Regions from separate parts of the Kocuria aegyptia genome, predicted to be linked through region 2. Evidence: riboswitches for the same ligand, from Rfam matches in the RefSeq annotation. Region 2 holds a riboswitch; the other holds the start of a gene.

Region 1 (3,356 bases), on a different contig from region 2:
GACCCGGTCGAGGCGTGCCAGCAGGGAGAGGTGTCCTTCGTGCTCCAGCAGGTACGCCCGGGAGCCCGGCACGTGCACGGCGAGCCACTCCCCGTGGGCCACGGGGACGGTGTGGTCCTCCCGGCCGTGCCAGATCCGTGTCGGGACGTCGATCTGCTCCACGGCGAAACCCCACGGGCGGTCCACCGCGAGGTCGTCGTCGCGCCAGCCCACGACGCCCTGGCGCAGGGAGCGCTCGGCCGAGTCCAAGACGTAGGCGACGAAGTCCCCCGTCATCACCGCCTGGTCCACCGGCGGGAGCATCGCGCGCAGGAGTTCCACGATCTCGTCGCCGGGCGCCGAAGCCGCCGCGCGCATGATCTCCACCCGCTCCTCGAGGTAGGCCTCGAGCGCCTGGCGCCCTGTCCGGGAGGCGGTGAACTCGGCCGCGCTGTCCTCGTCCATGCCGGCGACCGGGTCCAGTCCCTCCACGCGCGGCGGGGCGTAGCCGGCGAGGGAGGCGACTGCGCGGCAGCGGCCGGGCAGCAGCGCCCCGCAGGCCAGGGCGCGCGGGGCGCCGCTGGACCAGCCGAGGGTGAGGAAGTCCGCTGCCCCCAGCTCGTCCAGGACGCACACGGTGTCGGCCGTGACATCGGCGACCGTGCCGGGGGCCTCTTCCTCCGGGAGCGGGTCCGAGGTGCCGTATCCGGGGCGCGAGACGGTGAGCACGCGCAGGCCGCGGTCCGCGGCGGCCCGCTCGAGCGGCCCGAACGGGACCGCGGCGCTGGGCGCGCCGTGGTGGAAGACCACCGGCAGGCCGCCGGGCGGACCGGTGAGCCGGAACTCCAGGCGGCGCCCGTCCGGTGCGGTGACGCTGCGGTTGCCCTGGTCCTCCGTGTGCGCGCTCATGCGTTCCCCCGCTGTCCGTGGGCCGCCCTCGTGCTGCTGCGGCGGCCGGGTGACTCCACGCTAGGACGTCGCGGCCCCCGCGACCAGGGTGACAGCGGCGTGTGACCGCCCACCCCTGTGCAAAGCCTCTCCCTTCGGGGATCGAGAGCTCCGACAGGCCGGTCATGAGGCAGTCAAGGGCGAAGGGAACCCATGTGGAATGCGGAAGTGCGGTTCCCAGCGGGACGGCCGGGAACCGCACTTCATGCTCACGCGCGTGGGGTCAGCGCACGCGGATGTAGACGGGGCCGGAGCCGACGTGGACGGTCTGGATGACCGTCTGGTTGCCGTTCCAGCCGCCGTGGACGGCCTTGCCGCCGCCGATGTACACGGCGATGTGGGCGAAGCCCATGCCGCCGTTGGCGTAGTAGACCAGGTCGCCGGGCTGAGCCTGGGCGGCGGAGACCCGGGTGCCGAGGCTCAGGTAGGAGGCCGGCCACCCGTGGTGGTTGATCCCGGCCGCGCGCAGGGCCTTGGTGACCAGAGCGGTGCAGTCCTGGACCACGCCCAGCTGGTTCTTGGCGGCGGCGGCGATGGTCGCGGCCTTGCTGGACTGGGACTGGATGCTCACGAGCTGCTGGGGGGTTGCGGCGGGGGCGGCCTGGGCCGGGGCCACGCTGCTGAGCGTCAAGGCGCCGGCGGCGGCCGTCAGGATCGCGGTGCGCCCCAGGCGGAACGAGCTCTCGGCGCGGTGGCGGGGCGTGCGGGACTGGAAAACGGGCATGAGTGATGTCCTCCCTCTTGCCTGCGAGGTGAGCTGTCGGATGCGGGTGGGAGACACCCGGTCGCAGGGTGGGGGCCCTGACGACTTAACCCCTAGGTCCCGGGGGTGGGACCGTTCATGGTTCCCCCGCTTCTGCCGAGCGATGTGTTCTGGGGGACCCCGGGCACCGGCAGAATTCGGCGATGTGCACGGGGATGCTGATCGATTAGGCGATCGGCACGGAGAGAACACTAATCGAGAAATAACGGGAAAGTCACGCTTTGATCACGGGCGTGTCTCGGCTTTTGTGCCGACCCAGCAGGGCGCCTCCGCAGGCAGGCGGCGTTGCTTGGTGAGGGGCGTCGGTGGAGATCCCCAAGGAGGCTCAGCTCGAGACGAAAGTGGTCTTGACCTGGGGCTCTGTTCAGGTCATGTCGGTGGGCGACCACGCCCCTGTCCGGAAGCGGGGTGTCCAGTTACGACACCCGTGTCATGGCGCGACAGTTTGTCAGGAAAGCTCGACGGAGCCTTTGATCGTCGGCCTGGGCAGGCCTTTCCCTCCAAGGGAATAACGACGTCTTTAGTACTTCCCGCGACCCAGTCAGGAATTCACAAAAAGAAAAAACTGCGTTTGTGGTGGTTGTCCGGCGTGGGTCGGCTTTCTTCGTAGACTTTTCGGGGGCGCGCGCTCTGCACAGCGTGCCACGTGTGCATCGGGGCGGCGATCAAAGAGCCTTCCCCCCTGTGTGGCCACTTCTCACACTGTCTTGGACAGCGGGGTCGCCCCGGACCCGGCCGGCCGGCGAAGGCCTGGGCGATGTCGAGCCAGGCGTCGGCGTCGGGGCCCTCCGCGACGAGGCTCCCGCCCTGGCGGTGTCGCCGCCGGGTGGCGAGCAGGACGAAGTCCAGGGCCGGGCCGTGGACGCGTTGACCGGCCTCGGTAGGTCCCCAGGTCCAGGTCTCGTCCTCGTGGGTCAGCTCGACGCGGAACGGCTCGGCCGGCGGTTCCAGCCGGCGCTGCGGAAGGCGTAGTCCCGGGTGGCCACGGCCCGGTGGGCAACATGCCGCAGCCGGTGAGAGGGGGCCGGTGGCGCCCCGAGGGCGTCGCGGATGACCTCGCCGTATAGGGCGAGGAGCCCAAGCCGTGGACCATGGCGCGCATGGTTTCCGCGCCTGTCGTAGCCCGGTGGCCAGGGTTGGAGGCCCACCCTCGCCGGCGGCCTCCGGACCCGGAGATTCAGTGCTGGGTGCCGAGGACCGAGTGCGCGATCAGCATGTCGAGGCGGCGGACATCGACCTTCTTGCCGACCCTGATCTTGATCTGCCCGGCGCGCGTCCAGAGCTCCAGCTCACCGTCGAGGTCAAAGGTGCCGGCGTTCTCGGACGACCACATGTTGATCGCCGAGTACGGCAGGGAGTACACCTCGACCTTCCGGCCGGTCATACCCTGGGCATCACGGACGATCAGCCGCTTGGTCGTGAATACCGCGCTGTCGCGGAAGGTCTTGTACGCGGCCACGGGCTGTTCGCCCGGGACCATGAGCTCGGCAACGTCGTTTGGGATGGGGCACTCGGCCACGAACATCCACTGGGTCACGGCTGCTGCTTCCATGATGAGACTCCTTTAATCAGTTTTGGCCGACTCGGATGCCGGTGCCTGGCTGTTCGTAGTCGTCGCCGTCAAAGCTCAACGGCGCGAAGACGATCATCTCCGCCTTCGCGCCGT
Region 2 (3,356 bases):
GCGGAAGGGCGCTCGCGCGCTCCGCGCCTCGGCCCATTCTGCCCCACCCGCGGCCGACGGGGCCCGCGGGGTGGGCTCCCGTCCGGGCCGCCGCGGGGCTCGCCCACTAAGCTCGTGCCGGAAGAGCGGACCGGGCGGGATCCCCGGGCCCGGAGGGCCGGACGAAGGATGACTGAGGCATGAGCGACCTGATCGACACCACGGAGATGTACCTGCGGACCGTCCTCGAGCTCGAGGAGGAAGGGATCACGCCGATGCGGGCGCGGATCGTCGAGCGCCTCGACCACTCCGGGCCCACGGTCTCGCAGACCGTGTCCAGGATGGAGCGGGACGGGCTGCTGACGGTGGGCCAGGACCGGTCGCTGCTACTCACCCCGGCGGGACGGGAGCGGGCCGTGCAGGTGATGCGCAAGCACCGGCTGGCGGAGCGGCTGCTCGCCGACGTCATCGGCCTGGACCTGGCCCAGGTGCACGAAGAGGCGTGCCGATGGGAGCACGTCATGAGCGAGCAGGTCGAGCAGCGGCTCGTGGACCTGTTGCACAGCCCCCGGTACTCGCCGTACGGCACGCCGATCCCGGGTCTGGCCGCCCTCGGCGTCGAGGAGAGCCCTGCCGCCGCGCACCCCTCCCTGCTCGAGGCCGCCCGCCACCACCCGGGCGGGACGCACACCGTTGCGCTGCTGCCGGAGGTGGTCCAGGCGGACGCGGATCTCCTGGGCGTGCTGAGCGACGTGGGAGTGCTCACCGGGGCGGAGGTCACAGCCCGGGTGGACGGTCAGATCGTGCGCATCGAGGTGGCGGCCACGGGACGTTCCGCGGAGATCGACCTGCGCACCGCCGCGGCCATCCGCGTCCTCGCCTCCTGAGGGACTGCGGGACGCCCCAGGAGGGCCGCCGAGGGCGGCTCTGGCAGGGCCCGCCGCGTGTCCCGGAAGTGATCCGGCGCGGGGTCGGCTCCGGGTGTGGGGACGTTCACAAGGCACTTTCGGCCCATCCGGCTCCGCCCGGGCGCCCGGAGCGGCCCCACCCTGGTGGGAAGCGGATTTCCCGGTCTTCGCACCGCACTGCACAGCGCATCACAGTTGGAAACTCTTCCGCGGCAAGGTCTCAAAAGCGTCGTATTGATACCCTTGTCCTCGATCGGCCGTTATCGGTCGTGATCAAAACGTGACACTTCCGTAATCTGTCATGTACTGTTCAACGCGTGCCGATCACTGGTCGGATCGGCGCCCTCGGAGCACATCGCCGAATTCTGCCGGTGCCCGTGGCCTTTACACAGAAACTGCTTGGCAGAAGCGGGGGAACCAATTTCGGTCCCGGTGATCCGGGTCCTTGGGGTTAAGTCGTCAGAGCGCGTGCGTTCTGCGGCCGGGTGTCTCCCACCCGAATCCGACAGCTCACCTCGTAGGCAAAGGGAGGAACTCAACCATGTCGCTTTTCAAGCAGAACGCTGCCCGTCACCGTGCCGAGAGCACCTCGCACGCCGTGCGCAACACCACCATCGCCGCCGCTGCCGGCGCCGCGATGATCGGCTCCGTCGCCCCGGCCCAGGCCTTCGCCCAGGCCCCCGTCGAGACCGGTGCGGCTTACTCGGCCCCGGCCTCCGCCTCGCTGGCCGAGTACTCCTCGTACACCTACCAGGCCCCGGTCGCCGCGCAGCCCGCCGCTCCCGCCTACGAGGCCCCGGCCCCGCAGCAGGCCGCCGCCACCTCGAGCGTGACCCCGCAGTCCACCGTCACCACCGAGATCGCCCCGGCCGCCGGCGGCATCGTGGGCACCGCCCAGCAGGGCATCGGCTCCGGCTACGTCTTCGGCGGCACCGCCTACGGCGCCTGGGACTGCTCCGGCTTCACCCAGTGGGTCTTCGCCCAGAACGGCATCGACCTGCCCCGCACCACCTGGGCCCAGTTCGCGGCCGGCACCCCCACCGCCAACCCGCAGCCCGGCGACCTCGTCTCCCAGAACGGCGGAAGCCACGTGGGCATCTACATCGGCGGCGGCAAGATGATCTCCGCCCTCAACCCGGCCCAGGGCACCCAGATCCACTCCGTCAACGCCATGCAGCTGGACGGCTACTACACCTTCTGATCCGGTCCGCCGCCCGCGACGATCCCGATCGCCGCGGGCGGCCTCCGATCACCCCCTCCGCACGCCGAGAACCGCTCTCCCGGTTCCCGGCGCCCCCTGCTGTCCGCCCGGACGGCGCCCCTCCTCCGCTCGCCCGGCCGTCGTTCCCGATCCCGGAACGCACGCCTGCCGCACACCGGATCACCCCGAGCACCGCCCGGGGTGATCCGTGCTGCCACCCGCGCCCTTCCGGCAGGCCCGGCTCCGAAAGAAAGTCGCCTGAACTCCTCATGCCTCGTGACCTGACCTCCTCGAACGGCCTCGGCTCGCTCCTCTCCGGCAAGGCCCGCACCGTGGCCGCCGTTGCGGCCTTCTCCGGCCTGGCCCTCGCCACCACCGTCTCCGTGCAGGCAACGCCGTCCCAGGACGCCTCCACCGACGCCCCGCTCTCCGCCGTCGCTGCCGCCACCCCGACCGCGGCCCCCACCGTGTCCCTCGAGCCGGTCGCCCAGGTGACCAAGACCGAGAAGAAGTCCGAGAAGAAGGTCGAGAAGGCGGTCGAGAAGAAGGCCGAGGCCCCGGTCCCCGCGGCGCCTGCCGTGTCCGCTCCTGCCCCGGTTGCCGCTCCTGCCCCGGCTGCCGCCCCGGTTGCCGCCCCGGCCCCGAAGCCGGTCGCCGCCCCGGTTGCCGCTCCGGCCCCGAAGCCGGTCGCCGCCCCGGTTGCCGCTCCGGCCCCGAAGCCGGTCGCCGCCCCGGTCGCCGCTCCGGCCCCGAAGCCGGCCGTGCAGGCCGCCCCGGTCGCCGAGCGCACCGTCACCCCGCAGAGCTCGGCCTCCGGCAAGGGCGCCACCATCTCCTCCGCCGCCCTGGGCCAGCTCGGTGTGGGCCAGGACTGCACGGCGCTCGTCACGAACGCCCTGCGCGCCGCCGGCATCAACCACCACGGCTGGCCGGCCTCCTACCTGAGCCTCGGCACGCAGGTCTCGGCCGGCCAGGCGCAGCCCGGCGACCTCGTCTACTACGCCGACGGCGGCATGGGCGCGGCCCACATCGCGGTCTACATCGGTGGCGGCAAGGCCGTCCACGGCGGCTGGAACGGCGGCACCACCGCCATCTCCGGCGTCAACGTGGGCTCCGGCCCCGTGTTCGTCCGCGTGCACTGACCGCACGCGAGAGCAACGCTTCGGGTGCGCGGTTCCTGGTCGGCCAGACAGGGACCGCGCACCCGCTGTCGTCCCGGGTCCGCCCCACCGGCCACGACGGCGCCCTGACGGTGGCCGATAGACTGA

The links. A riboswitch is a leader RNA that binds a small molecule or an ion and turns the genes downstream of it on or off. The one in region 2 is predicted to bind cyclic di-AMP.
Region 1: linked by a shared signal. The riboswitch ahead of ABD220_RS11845 (NlpC/P60 family protein) and the one ahead of ABD220_RS02485 (C40 family peptidase) in region 2 are both predicted to bind cyclic di-AMP.

Annotation. Positions count from the first base shown of each region.
Region 1 is NZ_BAAAOA010000028.1:125,444-128,799, reverse strand. Features, by position in the region: gene ABD220_RS11850 (alpha/beta fold hydrolase) at 1-888, opposite strand, end outside; gene ABD220_RS11845 (NlpC/P60 family protein) at 1,151-1,651, opposite strand; cyclic di-AMP (ydaO/yuaA leader) riboswitch at 1,657-1,843, opposite strand; gene ABD220_RS18090 (hypothetical protein) at 2,240-2,641, opposite strand; gene ABD220_RS11840 (PH domain-containing protein) at 2,868-3,242, opposite strand; gene ABD220_RS11835 (hypothetical protein) at 3,259-3,356, opposite strand, start outside.
Region 2 is NZ_BAAAOA010000007.1:45,064-48,419, forward strand. Features, by position in the region: gene ABD220_RS02480 (metal-dependent transcriptional regulator) at 180-866, shown strand; cyclic di-AMP (ydaO/yuaA leader) riboswitch at 1,274-1,423, shown strand; gene ABD220_RS02485 (C40 family peptidase) at 1,429-2,088, shown strand; gene ABD220_RS02490 (NlpC/P60 family protein) at 2,358-3,230, shown strand.